One region of the Streptomyces sp. HUAS MS02 genome, then DNA from elsewhere that is predicted to be linked to it. Evidence: riboswitches for the same ligand, from Rfam matches in the RefSeq annotation. Region 1 holds a riboswitch; each other region holds the start of a gene.

Evidence for each region. Region 1 has a riboswitch for cyclic di-AMP ahead of ACZ9QC_RS22260 (M23 family metallopeptidase). Riboswitches for the same ligand answer to the same signal wherever they lie in the genome.
Region 2: linked by a shared signal. The riboswitch ahead of ACZ9QC_RS36335 (C40 family peptidase) and the one ahead of ACZ9QC_RS22260 (M23 family metallopeptidase) in region 1 are both predicted to bind cyclic di-AMP.
Region 3: linked by a shared signal. The riboswitch ahead of ACZ9QC_RS04780 (M23 family metallopeptidase) and the one ahead of ACZ9QC_RS22260 (M23 family metallopeptidase) in region 1 are both predicted to bind cyclic di-AMP.

What each region holds. Positions count from the first base shown of each region.
Region 1 is NZ_CM146747.1:5,176,907-5,183,371, reverse strand. It holds gene ACZ9QC_RS22265 (aldo/keto reductase) at 1-13, opposite strand, end outside; gene ACZ9QC_RS22260 (M23 family metallopeptidase) at 143-1,204, opposite strand; cyclic di-AMP (ydaO/yuaA leader) riboswitch at 1,215-1,377, opposite strand; gene ACZ9QC_RS22255 (PP2C family protein-serine/threonine phosphatase) at 1,687-2,790, opposite strand; gene ACZ9QC_RS22250 (GTP cyclohydrolase II) at 3,028-3,687, opposite strand; gene ACZ9QC_RS22245 (MarR family winged helix-turn-helix transcriptional regulator) at 3,925-4,467, opposite strand; gene ACZ9QC_RS22240 (dihydrofolate reductase family protein) at 4,516-5,673, shown strand; tRNA gene ACZ9QC_RS22235 (tRNA-Met) at 5,762-5,835, shown strand; gene cyaB (class IV adenylate cyclase) at 5,877-6,465, opposite strand, start outside.
Region 2 is NZ_CM146747.1:8,401,318-8,407,782, reverse strand. It holds gene ACZ9QC_RS36350 (hypothetical protein) at 1-5, shown strand, start outside; gene ACZ9QC_RS36345 (hypothetical protein) at 227-628, shown strand; partial or broken gene ACZ9QC_RS36340 (helix-turn-helix domain-containing protein) at 722-1,462, opposite strand; cyclic di-AMP (ydaO/yuaA leader) riboswitch at 1,929-2,099, shown strand; gene ACZ9QC_RS36335 (C40 family peptidase) at 2,103-2,576, shown strand; gene ACZ9QC_RS36330 (DUF6328 family protein) at 2,651-3,271, shown strand; gene ACZ9QC_RS36325 (ATP-binding protein) at 3,243-3,701, opposite strand; gene ACZ9QC_RS36320 (helix-turn-helix domain-containing protein) at 3,949-4,809, shown strand; gene ACZ9QC_RS36315 (DUF397 domain-containing protein) at 4,819-5,043, shown strand; gene ACZ9QC_RS36310 (8-amino-7-oxononanoate synthase) at 5,101-6,231, opposite strand; gene bioB (biotin synthase BioB) at 6,427-6,465, shown strand, end outside.
Region 3 is NZ_CM146747.1:1,125,205-1,131,669, forward strand. It holds gene ACZ9QC_RS04760 (MBL fold metallo-hydrolase) at 1-703, opposite strand, end outside; gene ACZ9QC_RS04765 (Glu/Leu/Phe/Val dehydrogenase dimerization domain-containing protein) at 835-2,016, shown strand; gene ACZ9QC_RS04770 (TetR/AcrR family transcriptional regulator) at 2,085-2,705, shown strand; gene ACZ9QC_RS04775 (SGNH/GDSL hydrolase family protein) at 2,876-3,661, opposite strand; gene ACZ9QC_RS04780 (M23 family metallopeptidase) at 3,903-4,925, opposite strand; cyclic di-AMP (ydaO/yuaA leader) riboswitch at 4,930-5,088, opposite strand; gene ACZ9QC_RS04785 (alpha-galactosidase) at 5,391-6,465, opposite strand, start outside.

The DNA of each region.
Region 1 (6,465 bases):
GAAGAGAAGTCATGTCCTACTCAACGACCGGACCGGACGCCCACATTCCTCACCGACTTCCCCATCGTTTCCCCATCGACGAACGCCGCGTGGGCACATGGGCCCACGCGGCGTCGCTGTCCGGGGTTGGTGCTGTCGGCCGTTACGGGTTGAGGCCCTTGCTGCGGAGCCAGGCCGCCGGGTCGATGCCGGTGGTGGAGCCGCCGGGGTGGACCTCCATGTGGAGGTGGGCGCCCGTGACGTTGCCGGTGGCGCCGACGCGGCCGATGACGTCGCCGGTGGCGACCTTCTGGCCGACGCTCACGCCGATGGAGGACTGGTGGGCGTACCAGATCTCGGTGCCGTCATCGAGGGTGAGGACGGTCTTGTAGCCGTAGGAGCCCTCGTAGCCGGCCTGCGTGATGGTGCCGCTGCCTACGGCCTTGATCAGGGTGCCGGTGGGGGCCGCGAAGTCGAGGCCGGTGTGGTAGCCGGAGGACCAGTACGGGCCGGCCTGACCGAAGCTGGAGGTGAGGGTGTACGAGGAGGTGGGCAGCGTGAACTGCTTGGCCAGGGCGGCGAGACGCTCGGCTTCCTTCTTCGCCGCGGCCTCCTCCTCCGCCTTCTTCTTGGCGGCGGCCTCCTTGGCCTCGGCTTCCTTCTTCTCCTTGGCGGCCTGCTCGGCGGCCTGCTCCGCGGCGGCGGTCTGCGCGGCCTCGGCGGCGGCCTTGTCGAAGGCGTCCTGCTGGGACTCGGCCTGCGCCATGATGCGGGCGCGCAGCGCCTCACCGGCGTCCGCGGTGCCCTGCTCGGTGTCGGCGGCGATCAGCCCCGCGTTGCTGAGGGGGGAGGTGGAACCCTGGGGCTCCGGCTCGTCGGCCTCGTCCTCGAAGACCGAGCCGACGTTCGGCATGTCGGGCATCGATATGGAGACGGGGGCCTTGCCGGATTGCGCGCTCGCCATCCCGGCACCGCTGACGGCGGCTATGACACCGACGCCGAGGACCGTGGAGCTGCGGGCCAGACCGTTACGGGCGAGTACGCCGGTCTTCTTGGCGACGCGGTGCCGACCGCGAACGGGACGAAGCGAATCCTCACTGGGATTCCACTCCTGCCAGGGGCCCTCGTTGTCACTGTTGTAGCTGCCGTAGCCGAACGTCTGGCTCTCGCCGTCACGTTGGGCCGGCACGAACGGGGCTTCGGTCGCGGACCGGTTCGACGCCACGTGGGCGTACTCCTTCCTTCCTTCTCGCCTACCGGGTTAGCTGACGGGTTCGGAGCAGGAAGGTCTCCTACGCGCGTAAACCGGTCGTGCGTACTGCCACGGCGGTTTCCGTGCGATTCACCCCAGGGTTGGTGGTTCCCCGGTTCCCTTGCGGGATTCGGCGCGTGAGCACGGAGCCGTCTCTTGTGACGGCTGGGACGACCGCGCTGCGTTATCGAACGTTAATAGACGCGAGTACTCCATTCCAAGCTGTTCCGAATGATCGTTCCGCTCTTCGCGCAGGACTTTACGGGTCATGAGGGGCCGAAAACGGGCGAGTTGACCTTGACTCGCGAGTAACAGTTGCTCTGACGTGACGTCAGTTGTTATACGGAGAACGGTGGAGCGGCCACGCTCGGTGACATCTCCACCCCGCGAACGCCGGACGACCACACCTACGGACGTCGGACGACCACACCTCACGAACATCGGACGACCAGATTTCACGGGCGGCGGATCGCCAGGAGGGCCATGTCGTCCGTGGTGCGGTCGCCCGTGTGCCGGCGCACCTCCTCCGCGAGCGTCGTCAGCAGGGCGCCCGGTGCGGTGAAGACACGGCCCGAGAGGCGCGCGGCCGGGTCGTAGAAGACACCGTGCGCGTCGCGCGCCTCGGACAGGCCGTCGGTGTAGAAGAGCAGCGTGGCCCCGGGCGGGAACCCGGTCTCCTCCGCGCGGTCCGGCCAGGCGCCCAGGTCGTCCATGCCGAGCGGCAGCGCGGGCCGCGGGGCGTCCAGGGTGCACATCGTGCCGTCGGCGTGCAGCAGCAGGGGCGAGGGGTGGCCCCGGTTGACGATCCGGGCGCGGCCCGCGCCGTGCGGGAACTCCGCGAGCACGGCCGTCACGAACCCCTCGTACTCCACCGCCTCGTCCCTCCGCGCGGCCTCCCGCCGCGTCCCCTCCCGGGCCAGCGCCCGTTCCAGCCGCTGGGCCACCGCTTCGAGCGTCGCCTCCTGCTCGGCCGCCTCCCGGAACGCCCCGATCAGCACCGCCACCGCGGACACCGCCCCCAGCCCCTTGCCGCGTACGTCGCCGACGAAGAGCCGTACGCCGTGGGGCGAGTCCTGCACCGCGTACAGATCGCCGCCGATCGACGCCCCGGCCTGCGCGGCCTCGTACCGGGCGGCGATCTCCAGCCCGCCGATCCGCTCCTGCGGCACCGGAAGCACGGCCCGCTGCGCCGCCTCGGCGATCTCCCGGGCGGTGGCGAGCCGGGCGTCGCTGCGGCGTGCGAGGCGGTTGATCAGTACGGCCAGTACGGCGACGGTGGTCACCGTGACGATCTCGGTGATCGCGTCCTCGGGGCCGGCGTCGTCGTAGTAGAGCCGTACGACGGTGATGCCGACCACCGACGCAGCGCCGATGACCACCGTGCCGCGCAGCGAGAAGAGCGGGGCCGCCACCAGGGGCGCGGCGGTGAAGAAGGGGACCGCGGTGAACTCGCGCGGCGTGAAGTGGTCGTAGAAGAGGCCGACGGCGATCAGCAGCACGGGAAGAACACGGGCGAGCGTACGGGCGTACGAGAACCGCCGCCCGCCCGGCTTCCGCATACCCTCCGCGCCCTCTCGCTGCCCCACGGCTACAGGGTTTCCGGGGACGGACGACGCGGCGAGTCGGCGGGGCCGAGTGGGCTAGCGGGGGAGACGGGGGGGTGGAGGGACGCGGAGGGCGGACGGGTTCAGCCCATCGGGAGGCCGGGCGCGCCCAGCCATCGGGAGGCCGGGAGGTGCTCAGCCCATCAGGAGGGCGGGCGGGTCGGTCGAGGCCGTCGGGAAGCCGGACGAGGCTCAGCCCGCCGAGAGGCCGGTCAGTCCTGTCGCGCCCGTCAGCTCGTGCAGGGGGAGGGTGTGCTGGGTCTGGAGGACCTTGGCGCGCAGGTAGCGGACGTTGTGGGCGGTGGTGAAGACGCCCGTGGGCACGCGGTCTCGCACGGCCACACCGAGGTCGCGCAACTGCTGCGCCTTGTCGGGGTTGTTGGAGAGCAGGTCCAGCTCGTCGATGCCGAGGGCACCCAGCATCTGGGCCGCCGCCGTGTAGTCGCGGGCGTCCTCCGGCAGCCCGAGCGCCGCGTTCGCCTCGTAGGTGTCGAGGCCCTGGTCCTGGAGGGCGTACGCGTCGAGCTTGTTGTAGAGGCCGATGCCCCGGCCCTCCTGGCGGAGGTACAGGAGGACACCGCCGCGGTCGGCGATCCGCTCCACCGCCTCGCGCAGCTGCGGACCGCAGTCGCAGCGGGCCGAGCCGAACACGTCGCCGGTCAGGCACTCGGAGTGCAGCCGGACCAGCGGGGCCGTGCCGGGGGCGGGGTCGCCGAGGACGACCGCCAGGTGCTCCCGGCCGTCGACGAGGTCGTGGAAGGTGACCAGTTCGGCGTCGACGCCGTAGCCGTCGTGGAAGCGCAGCGGTACCCGGACGCGGGCACGCGGGGTGGCAGCGGGAAAGTCGGGCATGCGGGTTCTCCGGTCCTGGTGCGGGCGTCACTGTGCTTCAGTTTTGAAGCACAGCGCTCGCAGTGACTCTAACCCGTGCTTCAAATTTCAAGCAACAGGATTGGGGATACGTCACATTCCCGTCACGCGAGGCCACGCTCGACCGTCACACGCGAGGCCCTGCCCGGCCGTCACGCGCGAGGCCCTGGCCGACTGTCACGCGGTCCCCTCGGCCGTCACACGCCGTCCGCTCGGCCGTCACGCACGATTGCCCTCGTCCTGCTGGCCGGACGAGCAGGCGCGGCGGCGCCACGGGAGGTCGTCCGAGGCGGGGGCCGTCCGGGAATCCCCGCCCTGGATCGCCGTCGCGATGGCCGCGCAGATCTCCTCGAACTGGCCGATCTGCTCGGGGCTGAGATGGTCGAAGACGGCACGCCGCACCGTCTCGACATGGCCCGGCGCCGTGCGCTCCAGCAGGGTCATGCCCTCGTCGGTGAGCACGGCGACACTGCCGCGCTTGTCCCACTTGCAGTCCTCGCGCCGCACCACGCCGTCCTTCTCCAGCCTGGTCACGACATACGTCAGCCGGCTGCGCGTGATCTTCAGCCGCTCGGCGAGCTCGGTCATCCGCATCCGGCGCTCCGGCGCCTCGGAGAGGGCGGACAGCACCGAGTAGTAGAGGTGCGGCAGGCCGGCCTCCTGCTGGAGCTGCCGGTCGAGCGCGTCCTCCAGAAGGGAACTCGCGGCGACGTAGGCGCGCCAGGCACGCTGTTCGTCGGGGGTGAGCCAGCGGGTCGTCATACGTACAGTGTAGTTATTGTTTAAAACTTGAACCAAGGGAGCGCGTCCATGCCCCAGCCCTACGTCCTGTTGTCCGCCGCCGTCTCCCTCGACGGCTTCCTGGACGACACCGGACCCGAGCGGCTGCTGCTCTCCGGCCCGGCCGACTTCGACCGGGTCGACGAGGTGCGCGCGGCCAGCGACGCCATCCTGATCGGGGCCGGCACCCTGCGCACCGACAACCCCCGGCTGCTGGTCAACTCCCCCGAGCGACGCGCGGCACGGATCGCCGCGGGGCTCCCCGAGTACCCGCTGAAGGTCACGGTCAGCGCCTCCGGCGAACTCGATCCGGCGGCCCAGTTCTGGCACACGGGCGGTGAGAAGGTCGTGTACACGACCGACAAGGGCGCGGCACGGCTGCACGGGCTGGGCCTGCCGACGGGGCCGAACGGCGTGGCCGTGGTCTCCGTAGGCCCCGAGCTGGAGTGGACGGCCGTCCTCGACCACCTCGGAGACGTACGCGGTGTGCGCCGCCTGATGGTGGAGGGCGGTGGCCGGGTCCACACCCAGCTCCTGCAGCAGGGGCTCGCGGACGAGGTGCAGCTGGCCGTCGCACCGCTCTTCGTGGGCGAGGCGGACGCACCCCGGCTGTTCGGGACGGGCGCGTACCCCGGAGGGCCGAAGAGCCGGCTGCGGCTGCTGGAGACCCGTCCGGTCGGCGACGTCGTCCTCATCCGCTACGCCCCCACCGTCCCCGGCACCGGCCCGGCCGTCTCCCCCGCCGACCGGCACTGGCTCGACCTCGCCTGCACCCTGGCCGCCGCGTGCCCGCCCTCGCGGACCGCGTTCAGCGTGGGGGCGGTCGTGGTCGCGGCCGACGGTACGGAACTGGCCCGCGGCCACTCCCGCGAGGGTGACGACCCCCTGGTCCACGCCGAGGAGGCCGCCCTCGCCAAGCTCGACCCCGCGGACCCGCGCCTCGCCACCGCCACGGTCTACAGCAGCCTCGAACCGTGCGCCCGCCGCGCCTCCCGGCCCGCGCCCTGCGCCCGGCTGGTCCTCGACGCGGGCGTCCGCCGCGTGGTCACGGCCTGGCGCGAGCCGGACACGTTCGTCGAGGACGCGGCCGCGGGCAACGCGGTGCTGTCGGCGGAGGGGGCCGAGGTGGTCGTGGTGCCGGAGTACGAGGAGCGGGCGAAGGCACCGAACGCGCATCTGCTGGGTTGAGCGGGACCGCAGCGACGACCGCCGGACGGGGGCCGCCGTTAACCGTGTGCTCAGGGGTCCCGCGGATGGCGTACACTGGTTTCAACGACGCGGGGTGGAGCAGCTCGGTAGCTCGCTGGGCTCATAACCCAGAGGTCGCAGGTTCAAATCCTGTCCCCGCTACTGAAGACCTGAGGCCCGGAATCCGACAAGGATTCCGGGCCTCAGGTGTTTGTCCCGTTCCCGTTCCCTTTCCCGATCCCCGTCCTCTTCCCGGTCCCCATCCCCATCCCCTTCCCGCCCCCGGAGGTACGGCGGGCCGCCGCCACCGCGTCCGTATAGAGCTCTCGCGTGAGGTCCTCGGGGGAGACACCCAGCTCCTCCAACACCGCGCGAATGTCGTCGAGGGCCGCGCCGACCTCGGCCTCCTCCTCCACCAGGGTCTCGATCTCCAGGAACGTCCCGTCCAGCTCGGGGACCCGGACGAGGGTCGCGAGCATCGGCCGGCCGTACGCCTCGAACGCGTGGCTGCGGCAGCGCTTCTCGAACACGATCGCCGGTACGTAGCCGAGGTGCTCCAGGATGGCGTGCGCGGTCTGCGAGTCGCCGACCCGCGTCTCGTACTCCGGCTTCGAACCGGACGCGTCGTCCACGGCCGCCGCCTTGAAGGTGAGCAGGGTGCGCCGGTCGCCCGTGCCGTGATCGGCCAGGAACCGCAGCCGCAGCTCCTCGTCCCGCGCGGCCAGACTGCCGTCCGGCAGGTCGTAGTACGTGTCCTGATAGGTCTCGGACCGCCCCTCGCCCCGCTCGTCG
Region 2 (6,465 bases), 3.2 Mb from region 1:
CCTAGGGCGTCGGACCGCCCGCGGTAGTGGGACGGGTGAGTCTGCGGAGAGTCGAGGGAAGTATGTCGCGAACACGACATGGCCGGTTTGGTCCTGTGCGCCGCCCCGTGCGGCCCAGGAACATCCCGTGGTGTCGGTGCGAACGGTCAGGTTCGTGAGGCCGCTCGTGCTGCGGCTGCCAGGGGGACCACTGGGGGAACCCGGCTCGCCACCAAGGGGGAAACACGTGTCCATACGCAAGACCATGACCGCATGTCTGTTCTCCGCCGTGCTCGTCGGCGGCGCGCTGGCCGTCGCGCCGACCGCGTCGGCGAACGAGTCCAGCGCGCTGTCTTGCTACGGCAGCGCGAAGTCCTACTCCAAGCCCGCCGGCAACCGCTGGTACCCGCAGGGCGGTCCGTACCTCACGGCCACCAGCAACTGCAACGACATCAACATCAAGCCCAACACCACGACCAGCATCGCGGTGTGCTTCCTGCCGAGCTCGGGCGGCACGTCCTGCCAGTCGTCCTTCAAGACCGCTCCGGCCGGCCAGTGGACCGTGGTCGCGACGGACGTCCGGGACGGCACCCGCTTCTACTTCGACTTCGGCTCGACCACGGCGAACTCGGGGGTGTGGGCGGCCTGACCAGCCGCTGTGCACATACGGCACGAGTGCGGGGCCGGGTCCGCCACAGGTCCGGCCCCGCACGTGAGTGAACCCCGTTGCCAGTGGCCCTCACTACTGTGACCGCACCTGATCGGGACGATCACTCGGCAGGGTTGCCGGCGGAGTGCCAAGGAGGAGTCCCTTCCGGACGAGGACACCTTCGGAATGCTCGCCGGATGGCGAGGGCTGGTCTTCCCATCTTCCCAAGGCGGGGTGGAATCCGGCGGAGCGTGGCCTCCCAGACTTTCCGCTTCGGGTGAACTGCCGCAGCGGCCCGAAGTGCGCCTCGATCGGCTTGACCCAGGACGCGGTCGGCGTGAAGAACAGCTGGACGCGGTTCTTCCTCGCCCAGCGGCGGACCGTCTCACCCTTGTGGGCGGACAGGTTGTCCAAGAAGACGTGGATGGGGCGCCGTCCGGTCGGGCGGCCCGGATCGACCTGAGCGCTGCCAGTGTTCGCGGCACCCTTCTTCCGGCGGTTGATGCCCCAGAGCGTGTCGTCGCCGACCGAATAGCAGCCGTGGAAGTACCGGACTCCGTGGGTGCGGTGCAGCAGGAGGGGACGGCCTCCCGCCCACCGAGGGTCCAGGCAGGCCAGGCCGATCTCGTTGAACCGATGGATCGCATCGCGCACGGTGTCCTCGTCGGCCTGCACCAGCTGGGCGATCACCGGGAACCGGTTCCCGCCGGCGGACGTCAGTTGCATCATCGCGTGTCGGAAGCGCACCGAACTGCTGCTGCCCCGGCACACGATCTGCTGCAGCTTCTGCCCCTCCTGGTCGGTCAACCTGCGCACGCGGACAGGCTCAGCCACCGCACCCCAGCACTCGGATCGGACATACCGCACATCCGTCCGCCCCGCCCACCAACCCGGCGAACCAATGTGGACAGAGCACCAGAGCGTCTGAACCGATCCCGGGGCGCTCGCCGTACTACTGACGGAGCGTCCGGTCCAGGTTTCGCGCCGTCCGGACGGCCTACTGCGATCGACCCATCGGCCCATACGTCGTGAGGACCTGTCAAGTTGCGCAACACGCCTGGTACCGGGCCGGAATGCACCATTCCGGTGCTGGTGCGGACCTCCTCGACCGCCTGGACACAACAGCCGAAAAGGGTCTGTCCACCCGAACGGGCGAGTGGTGAGTAAGACCACAAATCCACGGTTCCGTTGGGATTTTCGGACTTCAGTGCGTCAAGATCCCTTCCTGACGACAAGCCCCCGCCGCAGCGGCGGGGCGATCCGGGTGGACGCCGAGTCCTGCCGCCGCCCGGATGACCGGTCGACAGAAGTGCATCGGCAGGAGTGGAGGACCCAAGCACGACGGGTCGCCGGAACGGTCAAGCCATGACCGCGCCGAGCAGCCCTTGGGGTGAAGCCGCGTCAGCGGCCGGGCAACTTCGCCAGCCCGAATCCGACAGGTCATCCTTCACAGGCGGCTGACGAAGGGTTGCGCATGACTGCGCTGAATCGTGTCCCGTCGCTGTTGACCCGGGCCGGCACGGCCTCGGCTCTGACCATCGCCGCTGTCAGCGGCAGCATCGTGGTCCCGGGCGTCGCAGCCGACGCCGAGGCCGCCACGGTGGCGTCGAAGGCACTCAAGGTCGCGGCTTCCAAGAAGGGCTCCCCTTACAAGTACGGCGCCACGGGCCCGAGCAGGTTCGACTGCTCAGGGCTGACGCTCTACTCGTTCAAGAAGGCGGGCAAGAAGCTGCCCCGTACTGCTCAGCAGCAGTACAACAAGACGAAGCACATCTCCGCGAGCAGCCGCAAGCTCGGAGACCTCGTCTTCTTCCACTCGGGCTCGAACGTCTATCACGTCGGTATCTACGCGGGGAAGGGAAAGATCTGGCACTCGCCGAAGACGGGTGACGTCGTCCGGCTGCAGAAGCTCTGGACGAAGAACGTCTGGTACGGCCGGGTCCGCTGACCCACGTGGGGGCGGCGGGGAGCTCCGCCGCCCCCACGGGCGTGCGACCGGCGGTTTTGGATACCCGTTCGACCATGGCCGACGAACGCACCCGCCCCGCACGCAACGAGACCCCACTCGAACGCGCCGACCGCAATTTCTCCGAACTGCTGCAGGAACTGCGCGTCACCCAGACCGGGGTGCAGATCCTCTTCGCCTTCCTGCTGACGCTGGCCTTCACCCCGCGCTTTCCGGACCTGGACTCCGTCCAGCGCGCCACGTACGTCATCACCCTGCTGCTCTCGGTCCTCGCGGCGACGCTCTTCACCGCCCCGGCCGCCCTGCACCGCTCGCTCTTCCAGCAGAACGCCAAGCCCGTCATCGTCCAGGTCTCGTCGAGGCTGGCCACCGCGGGCCTGATCGTGCTGATGCCGGCCTTCACCGGATCCGTCCTGCTCGTCGTGGACGTGACGCTCGGCCGGACTGCCGGGATCGCCGCCGGGGCCGGCACCCTCCTCGTGTGCCTGAGCCTGTGGGCCGTCCTCCCGAAGCTGGTGGGCCGTGTCTCCGACCGCTACGGCTCGACTCCGACCACGCCCGCACGTCCCCCCGCGCCCGCACCGTCATCGAGGACGCCTCAGGGCCCGGACACGAACGCGGACACGGAAGACACGAACTGGGACGCCGTCACGTCTCCTGCGGACCGCCCGCGCTGACCGGCTGGGCCGGGACCGTCCAGGGCAGTTCGATCGCCACCGTCTTGCCGCCCTCCCGGGTGGGTCTGACGCTGAGCCTGCCCCCGCACTCGGCGGTCAGCCAGCGGATGATGACCATGCCCCGGCCGTTGTCCTGCTGGACGGCGGCCGGGAGCCGTTTCGGAAAGCGTGGATGGCTGTCGGTGACGCCGATGCGCAGCTGCTCGTCCCGGTCGAGGGCCATGTCCACGGTGAAGGTGGGCGACTGACCGAGGGTGTGCTGGACGGCGTTGGTGGCGAGCTCGGACACGATCAGGCGCACGGTGTCCGCGATGTCGGTGTCGCCCGGCAGACCCCATTCGGCGAGCACGCCGGCGACGTAGTTCCGGGCGGCGGACACCGAGGCGGGATCGCTCGGCAGAGTGACGGATGCTTCCAGGTGATCTGCCATGGCGAGGCGTCCCTTTCCCACGGGACCGGATGTCCGACAGGGAGCGGATGGTTCGACTACGGTCCCGGACTGGTGCTTCGCGCCAGACTGCCACTACCTGGGCTGTCACGGGCACGATCCACCAAGATATGCATATATCTGTCGCTCGAAGCGGTGAACTATCCGACGGCCGACCGTATTTCGGTGGGGGTTTCGTCCATCCTCTGTCGTCACCCCGACTTCGCACGCCGGGCGGAAGGAGAATCCCATGCAGTACGGTCCGGCGGTGCGCCGCCGCAAGCTCGGTGCCGAGTTGCGTGTCCTGCGCACCCGTTCCGCGCTCACCAGCATCGAGGCGGCCCACCGCGTGGGCTGGCACCAGTCCAAGGTGAGCCGGATCGAGACGGGCGCGAGCGGGGTGAAGCCCGCGGACGTACGCAAGCTCCTGGACGCGTACGGGGTCCGCGACGCCGAACTGCGGGAGCTGCTCCTGGCGCTGGCGGGCTCCGAGGACGGCGGCGGGCGGCACAACTGGTGGCACGCGTACCGGGGCGTACTGCCGCCGACGTACCGGGACTTCATCAGCCTGGAGTCGCAGGCCGGGGGGATGCGGACGCTGGAGACCTCCGTGGTGCCCGGACTGCTGCAGATTCCCGAGTACGCGCGGGCGGTGACCCGGGCCGCGGTGGAGGGGCTGGAAGACGACAAACTCGACGCGCTCGTGGAGGTGCGGCTCGCGCGGCAGGAAGTGCTGCGCGCGAACCCGCCGCTGAAGCTGAGCGCCGTGCTCGACGAGGGCGTTCTCCGACGTGAGGTGGGCGGTCCCGAGATCATGGCCCGGCAACTGGGCCGGCTGGTCGAGGCGGCCCGGCTGCCTCAGGTGCGACTGCAGGTGCTGCCGTTCACTGCCGGGGCGCACATCGGCGTCACGGGCCCTTTCGTAATTTTCTCATTTCGGAGCACATCTGATCTGGACGTGGTTGTTCTCGACCACTTGACGAGTAGCCTCTACCTCGAACGGAAAGAAGACCTCAAGGCGTATGTCGAGGCCTTCAACGCCCTTCAGATCCACGCCCTTTCGCCCGAGGACTCGTTGGATTACATCGCCGGGTTAGCCGCCGGCGCGTAAGGAGGCACCATGTCCGCACTGCCTCGGAACGTACCCACCAGTACCGAACTGCACGGAGTGCGATGGCTGCGCAGCAGTCGCAGCACGGGGATGAACAACTGCGTGGAGACGGCCCGTCCCACGTCCGGCCGCTGGGCCGGCCTGGTGGCCGTACGCGATTCGAAGAACACGGCGGGGCCCGCCCTGCTGTTCGACCCCGACGCCTGGGAGGGATTCATCACCACGCTTCGGTGACCACCGCCGACGGCGTGCGCACTTCCGCTTACGGCGACGCTCGGCCCTGACGCCGACTCACGGCCGCGTATCGCCGATGATCCCCACGGCTCGGTCGATCTGCTCCCGCGTGAGATCCGCGCGGGCGGTCAGCCGCAGCCGCGAAACGCCGTCCGGTACGGACGGTGGACGGAAACAGCCGACGGCGAGACCCGCCGCACGGCAGTCCGCCGCCCACCGCACCGCCTGATCCGGCGACGGCGCGCGTACGGAGACCACGGCGGCGTCGGGCCGCACCGCTTCATGGCCCGACGCCGTCAGCCGTGTGTGCAGCTCCCGGGCCACCTCGCGGGCCCGCGCGGCGCGCTCGGGCTCACGGCGCAGCAGCCGGAGCGCGGCGAGCGCCGCTCCGGTCGCCGCGGGGGCGAGGCCCGTGTCGAAGATGAACGTCCGGGCCGCGTTGACCAGGTGGTCGATGACCTTCGCGGGGCCGAGCACCGCACCGCCCTGGCTGCCCAGCGACTTCGACAGCGTGACCGTCACGACCACGTCGGGGGCGCCCGCGAGCCCCGCCGCGTACGGCGCGCCCCGGCCGCCGTCGCCGAGGACACCGAGGCCGTGCGCGTCGTCCACCACGAGCCCGGCGCCGAACTCACGGCAGGCAGCGGCCAGTCCGGTCAGCGGGGCGGCGTCGCCGTCCACGGAGAACACCGTGTCGGAGACGGCGACGGCAGGCGCCCCGCCGCCGGTGGCGAGCGCCTTGCGGACCGCCTCCGGGTCGGCGTGGGCCACGACCTGGGTGGTGCCCCGGGCCAACCGGCAGCCGTCGATGAGGGAGGCGTGGTTGCCCGCGTCCGAGACGATCAGCGAGCCGTGCGGGGCGAGCGCGGTGACGGCGGCGAGGTTGGCCGCGTAACCGGAGGAGAAGACGAGGGCGGCCTCGAAACCGCAGAAGTCGGCGAGTTCCCGCTCCAGCTCACCGTGCAGCTCGGTGGTGCCGGTGACGAGCCGGGAGCCGGTGGCGCCGGCGCCCCAGCGGCGCGCGGCCTCCGCGGCGCCCTCGGTGATCTCGGGGTGCCGGGCCAGACCCAGGTAGTCGTTGCTCGCGAGATCGAGGAGCGGCGAGTCGGCGGGGCGGGGGCGCAGGGTCCGCACCAGCCCGGCCCGGCGGCGCGCCGAGGCCTGCTCGTCGATCCAGCCGAACGCCATTGGTCCTCCGGTTTGATGTGCGGCCCGCAGCGCCGGGCCGTCGTGGACGGCTCGGCGGGGGCTTTTGTAGGCAGTGCACAGACACTAACGGCCGGACCAGCCGCCCACGATGTGGCAATACCCACACGTCGATCCCACTCTGTTGTCCGAAGCCTCCTTGGCCGGGAGCGGTCCCGTAGGACAGGATCGGCTCTCATGGACCTGCTGAACACGCTGGTGGACAAGGGGCTCCGG
Region 3 (6,465 bases), 4.1 Mb from region 1:
TGTGCTGGGTGTTGCGCAGGCCCCTGCCGCAGAAGTGCCGCGCCGGGGTCGCGGTCAGGGTGAGGCCGCCGACCTTCGTGTTCTCGTGCCAGTCCAGCTCGCGGATCCGGTCCGCGGAGACGCCCCAGTGCTCCAGATGGGCGCCGACACCGAGGGGCACGGCGAAGAGCGTGTCCGTGCCCGCCAGTTCCTTGATCGAGGGCATGTCGAGGTGGTCGTAGTGGTCGTGCGAGATGACGACGACGTCGACCGGGCCGAGCGCGGCGAGCGGTACCGGCACGGGGTGCAGCCGCTTGGGCCCGGCGAAGGCGAACGGGGAGCAGCGCTCGCCCCAGACCGGGTCGAAGAGCACCCGGTGGCCGTCGATCTCGGCGAGCACGCTGGAATGTCCCATCCAGGTGGTCCGCAGTCCGCTCGCCGGGGGCCTGGCCAGGTCGGCGAGGGTCGTGGAGTGCACGGGGATCAGCCCCGCCGGGGCCCGCCGCACCCTCTCGTCCTTGCGGAAGTAGCTCTTCGCCATTTCCACGGCGGCACCCCCGGAGGGGCGGACCTGGGCGCCCTCGGGGTTCACGAAGACCCCGTTGGCGAAATGCGGGGATCTACGGATCCGCTCCAGTCGGGCACCGCTCGGATCCGCGCCGAAGGCGGCGGGCCGCGCCGCGCGCAGCCCCGAGCTCAGAGAACGGGATCCGGAACCGGACACGGCACCTCCAGGTGGATTCGCTCAGGCATCCCATTATGGTCCGCCTCTCCGACCGCGCCGGGTCGTACTGTCCCCGCACGATGCAATACTGACCAACTATTCAGTAGATCCTTTTGTTCCCGGGGAGCCCCATGACCATCAGCCCATTCATGTCGCTCACCTGGACCGACCACGTCACAGGCCGGCGGGGCTTTCTGGTCGTGGACCGGCTGGTGCGCGGGGTCTGCAGCGGTGGCCTGCGGATGCGCCCCGGCTGCACGCTGGACGAGGTCGCCGGGCTCGCGCGCGGCATGACCATGAAGGAGGCGCTGCACTACGCCCCCGAGGGCCGGTACGTCCCGCTCGGCGGCGCCAAGGGCGGCATCGACTGCGACCCCCGCGACCCGGAGGCCTACGGCGTCCTGGTGCGCTACCTGCGCGCGATGCGCCCGTACATCGAGAGCTTCTGGACCACGGGCGAGGACCTCGGTCTCGCCCAGGACCTGGTGGACCGCGCGGCCGGGGAGGCGGGCCTGGTGTCGACGGTCCAGGCGGTGTACCCCCTCCTGGACGACGAGGGATCGGCCCGGCGACGCCTCGCGGACGCCTTCGCCGTGCAGGTGGACGGCATCGGCCTCGACGAACTGGTGGGCGGCTGCGGTGTCGCCGAGTCCGTGCTCACCGCCCTGGACCGGGCCGGTACGCCGTACGCCGGGACCCGGGTCGCCGTGCAGGGCCTGGGCACCATGGGCGGCGCCACCGCCCGCTTCCTCGCCCGCGCCGGCCTCACGGTCGTCGCGGTCGCCGACATCAAGGGCACCGTCACCAACCCCGCCGGGCTGGACGTCGAGGCCCTCCTCGCCGCGCGCGACCCGTACGGCACGATCGACCGCGCCGCGCTGCGGCCCGGCGACCGGGAGACCCCCGCCGACGCCTGGGTGGCCACCGAGGCCGACGTGCTCGTCCCCGCGGCCGTCTCCTACGCGATCGACACCACCAACCACCACCTCGTCACCGCCCGGCTGATCGTCGAGGCGGCCAACATGCCCGTGCTCCCCGAGGCCGAGGAGTCGCTCACCTCCCGCGGTGTCACCGTGCTGCCCGACGTCGTGGTCAACTCCGGTACGAACGCCTGGTGGTGGTGGACCCTCTTCGGTGACATCGGCCCCACCGCCGACGAGGCGTTCACGCACACCCGCCGCTCCATGCGCGCCCTCGTCGACCTGATGCTCACCCGGGCCGGGACCGAGGGCATCACGCCCCGCGCCGCCGCCCACGCCATCGCCGCCGACCGCCTGCCGACGATCACGGACCGCTTCGGCTGGCACCGCTGACGTCCCGGCGGGCGCCGGGGTGGCTCGAAGCCTGCGGCGCCGCTCGGGGGCATGGGTAGGGTTGCCACGTGGGCAGGGTGCGGTTGAGCGTGGCCGAGCGGCGTACGGAGCTGCTCCGGGCCGCCATCGAACAGATCGAGGAGCGGGGCGTCGCGGCGGTACGGATCGCCGACGTGGCCGCCGTCCTCGGGGTGAGCAACGCCCTGGTCCTCTACCACTTCTCCACCAAGGAACGCCTGGTGGCCGAGGCCTTCCGCCACGCCGCCGAGGACGACCTGGCCCACCTCCGCAAACTCCTGGGCCGCCGCACCACGGCCCTGCGCCGCCTCAGGGCGGCCGTCCGCTGGTACGCCCCCACCGGCCAGGCCAAGGGCTGGCGGCTGTGGATCGAGGGGTGGGCCGCGTCCCTGCGCGACCCCGCTCTGCGCGAGGTCACCCGCGACCTGGACCGCCAGTGGAAGGCGGCTCTCACCGAGGTCATCGAGGCGGGTGTGGCCGCCGAGGAGTTCCACTGCCCGGACCCCCCGGCGTCCGCCCTCCGCCTCACCGCCCTGCTGGACGGCCTGGCGGTGCAGATGACGGCCTACGACGGAGCGGTCTCCCGCACCAGGGCCCAGGAATGGGCCGACCGGGCCCTGGCCCACGAACTGGGCCTGGACCCCGACTCATTGACGACGGCAACCCGCTGAACACGGCGAACACCCGCGCCCCCAAAGGGGCGCGGGGAACCGCGCGAGCAACCACAACGGACAAGACGCCGACCACGAAGCAACCCGCCCACGGCGAAAGGCGCATCGCAGGCCGCAGGCCACGGCTCGGTCCTCAAGTCACGGCGGCCCTCAAGCTGCGGACCCGGTTCTCAAGCCACGGTCTCGATCCGCAACCTGATGTCGTCCGGCGACAGTTGCCCCTTCGCCGACACGTGGTCCCCGGAGGACTCGCCCCGCAGCCGCCGGCCGATCCACGGCACCAGATACTCCCGCGCCCACTGGATGTTGTCCCGCCGCATCTCCAGCGTCCCGCGCGGCGGCAACGGCGGCCACGGCTGATCGGGATCCGCCGGGACCTCGACCCCCAGCACCTGCCCGGCCCGCAGAGCGACCCGCGTGTGCCCCTCCGGGGAGAGATGCAGCCGGTCCAGGTCCCAGGCCCGCCGGTCCTGTACCGTCTTCAGCGACCACAGGTCCAGCACGGGGCACCCGTACCGGTCGGCGATGGCCCGGACATGCAGGTTGTACGTGGCGATCTTGCCCCGCAGATGCTTCAGCACCGGCACGTCACGGGTGTCGAACCCGGTCGTCACCATGACCGTGCCGACGGCCGAGGTGAGCCTCACGACCGCCCGTTCGAACCGCTCCGCGACCTCGTCGGGATCGGTGCCCGGCCGGATGATGTCGTTGCCGCCCGCGCAGAAGGAGATCAGATCGGGGGCGAGCTCCAACGCCCTCGGCACCTGGTCCTCCACGATCTGGTCGAGGAGCTTCCCCCGCACGGCCAGGTTGGTGTAGTCGAAGTCGCCCTCGGGCAACCGGTCCGCGAGAAGCACCGCGAACCGGTCGGCCCAGCCGACGAACCGCCCGTCGGGCCCGGGATCGCCGACGCCCTCGGTGAAGCTGTCCCCCAGCGCCACGTACGACCCGATCATTGCTCTGCTGCCCTTCGAATCGTCTGCCACATCGGGCCATGATTCACCTTCGGATGTGACCTACGCGACCGTAGTAAGGGCTTGACGGACGGTGAGATAGACCACGTGTCAAGTGTTGGTCAACCCGGAATACCCGGGCCCCGTCGGTGGAGCCTCCACACACGGAAGTCCTCGAACCTGTGACGCCGAAGGCCGGACCCCGGTCATGGGGTCCGGCCTTCGGCGGGTGCGGCGGCGTGGATCAGATGCTGACGCCCTTCGAGCGGAGGTACGCCAGCGGGTCGATGTCCGAGCCGTAGTTGGGGCTGGTGCGCATCTCGAAGTGGAGGTGCGGTCCGGTGACGTTGCCGGTCGCGCCCGAGAGGCCGATCTGCTGGCCGCCGCTCACCGACTGGCCGGCGGAGACGGAGATCGAGGACAGGTGGGCGTACTGGGCGTAGTAGCCGTCGGCGAGCTTGATGACGACCTGGTTGCCGTACGCGCCGCCCCAGCCGGCCGAGACGACGGTGCCCGCGCCCACGGCCTTGAGGCTGGTCCCGGTCGGGGCCACGAAGTCGACGCCCGTGTGGTAGCCGCTGGACCACATGCTGCCGGCGGTCTTGTACGCGGTACCGACGGTCGCGCTGAGGATGGGCCGGCTGAAGCCGGAGGCGTTGGACGACGACTGGCCGCTGCCCGTGGAGGTCGACGCCTGGGTGTCCTTCGACTCCTGCTTCGCCGTACCCGAGGACTTCGAGGACTTCGAGGACTCTGCGGGCTTCGAGGACTCTGCGGGCTTCGAGGACTGCGACAGCTGCGGCTTGGACGACGAGCGCGACGTCTCGCTCGACGCGGCCCGCTCACCGATGGTCAGCTTCAGCCCCGGGTGGATGAGCGAGGGGTCGGAGCCGACCGCCTCACGGTTGTCCGAGTACAGCCGCTTCCAGCCGCCCTCGACGTCCTGCTCGTCCGCGATCTTCGCGAGGTAGTCGCCGACCTTGACCGAGTAGGTCTTGGGAGCCGCCTTCTTGGTGGTGGCCCTCTCCGCCTGCGCGGCCTTCTCGGCCTGCTCGATCCGTGCGCCCGCCTCGGCGGCGGCCTTCTCGGCGGCGATCGTGGTCGCCTTCTCGGAAACACCGGAGACGGTGGTGCTCGGGGTCGCGGCGTGGGCGCCTGCGGCTCCGATCAACGGCAGCGCGAGCGCCGCGCCACCGGTCCCGGCGGCGGCGATCGAGCGGGTGAAGCGCTGGGACTTCGGACGGCGGTGCTTACCCTTCGCGGGCATGACGAATTCCTCTCCGGCGCCTGCGAGGTGAGCTGTCGGGTGCGGACTGGAGATGTCCGGCCGTGCTTGCGCACGGCTTTACCCCTAGCCGTTCCGGAGACCGGAACAGGCGGTGATTCCTGTGGGTCCCCCGCTCCTGCCGTGGATCGGGTCGGTACGAGGCTCCGGTCGGCGGCAGGATTGGGCGTCCGTCCGGATTGACGCCGAACGTAAGCGACTTGTGCCCACAGAGACAACTATTGGGACTTCCTGTGCGTCTTCCTACCTGATCCTTACTTCAATTCACCATCACGCTCCGTAAAAGACCGGTCTAGCCCGTATTCCAACCTCCCTGGAAATCAGCGCGAATTACGTGGACATGACGGCGACGGAACGTCACGAATATGACGCTGCTCACGCACCTACGGCCCAGTAGGCTTTATTCCAGGGCTTGTTGGAATTACGGCATCATTTCGGACAGATAGCTCAAGTGCGACGCAGGCGGATAACCTTCGCATCGAAGTCGCCGCGCAACCCCGTCGGCAATCCGTGGTGCGCCAGCACGGCACCTCGGTACGTTTCGCCCGTTTCGCGGCACTCGTACGTCGCCGCCGGGTCCAGCCCGCGCAGCCGGAGAGGGGCGAGCGGCTCTCCGTAGTGCTGGGCCTGGAGCAGCGCGAGGACGACCACCTCGTCACCGTGGACGTACTCCACGGCGCTCAGCCCTCCCCTCGGCGGCCGCAGCCGGTACAGGTCGCCCCGCTGCACGACCGGCCGGATCTCCTTGTACAGCTCCACCCACTCCCGGGCCTCGGCCAGCTCCTCCTCGCTCCACTCGGTGAGGTCGCCGCCCACGCCGAGCACACCCGCCATCGCGCTGACGAACCGGAACCGCAGCGAGCTGACCCGCCCGTTGAGCTGGTTGTTCGGGCTGTCGGTGACCCACGCGGCCATGCTCCGGGCCGGATGGATCTGGCTGAAGCCGTGCTGGATGGCGAGCCGGTCGAGCGGGTCGGTGTTGTCGGAGGTCCACACCTGGTCCGTCCGCGACATGACCCCGAGGTCGATCCGGCCGCCGCCACCCGAGCACGACTCGAACGCGACCCCCGGATGCGCGGCCCGCAGTCGGTCCAGCAGGGCGTAGAAGGCGTGCACGTGCTCCACCCACAGCTTTTGCGGATAGGGCTCGCCGGGCCAGCCGGCGTCGGTGAAGCAGCGGTTGAAGTCCCACTTCACATAGTCGATCGGGGCGCTGGACAGGAGGGTGTCGAGCCGTTCCCAGAGGTATTCCTGGACGTCCTCGCGCGCGAGATTGAGTACGAGTTGATTGCGCAGTTCCGTCCGCTTTCGCCCCGGTTGGAACTGTGCCCATTCGGGGTGCGCCCGGTACAGCTCACTGTCCGGGTTGACCATTTCCGGCTCGACCCAGATGCCGAACTGCATCCCGAGGGCGTGCACCTGCTCGGCGAGCGGCTTGAGGCCCTTCGGGAAACGATCCGGATTGGGGGTCCAGTCGCCGAGGCCGGCCCGGTCGCTGGTCCGCGCCCCGAACCAGCCGTCG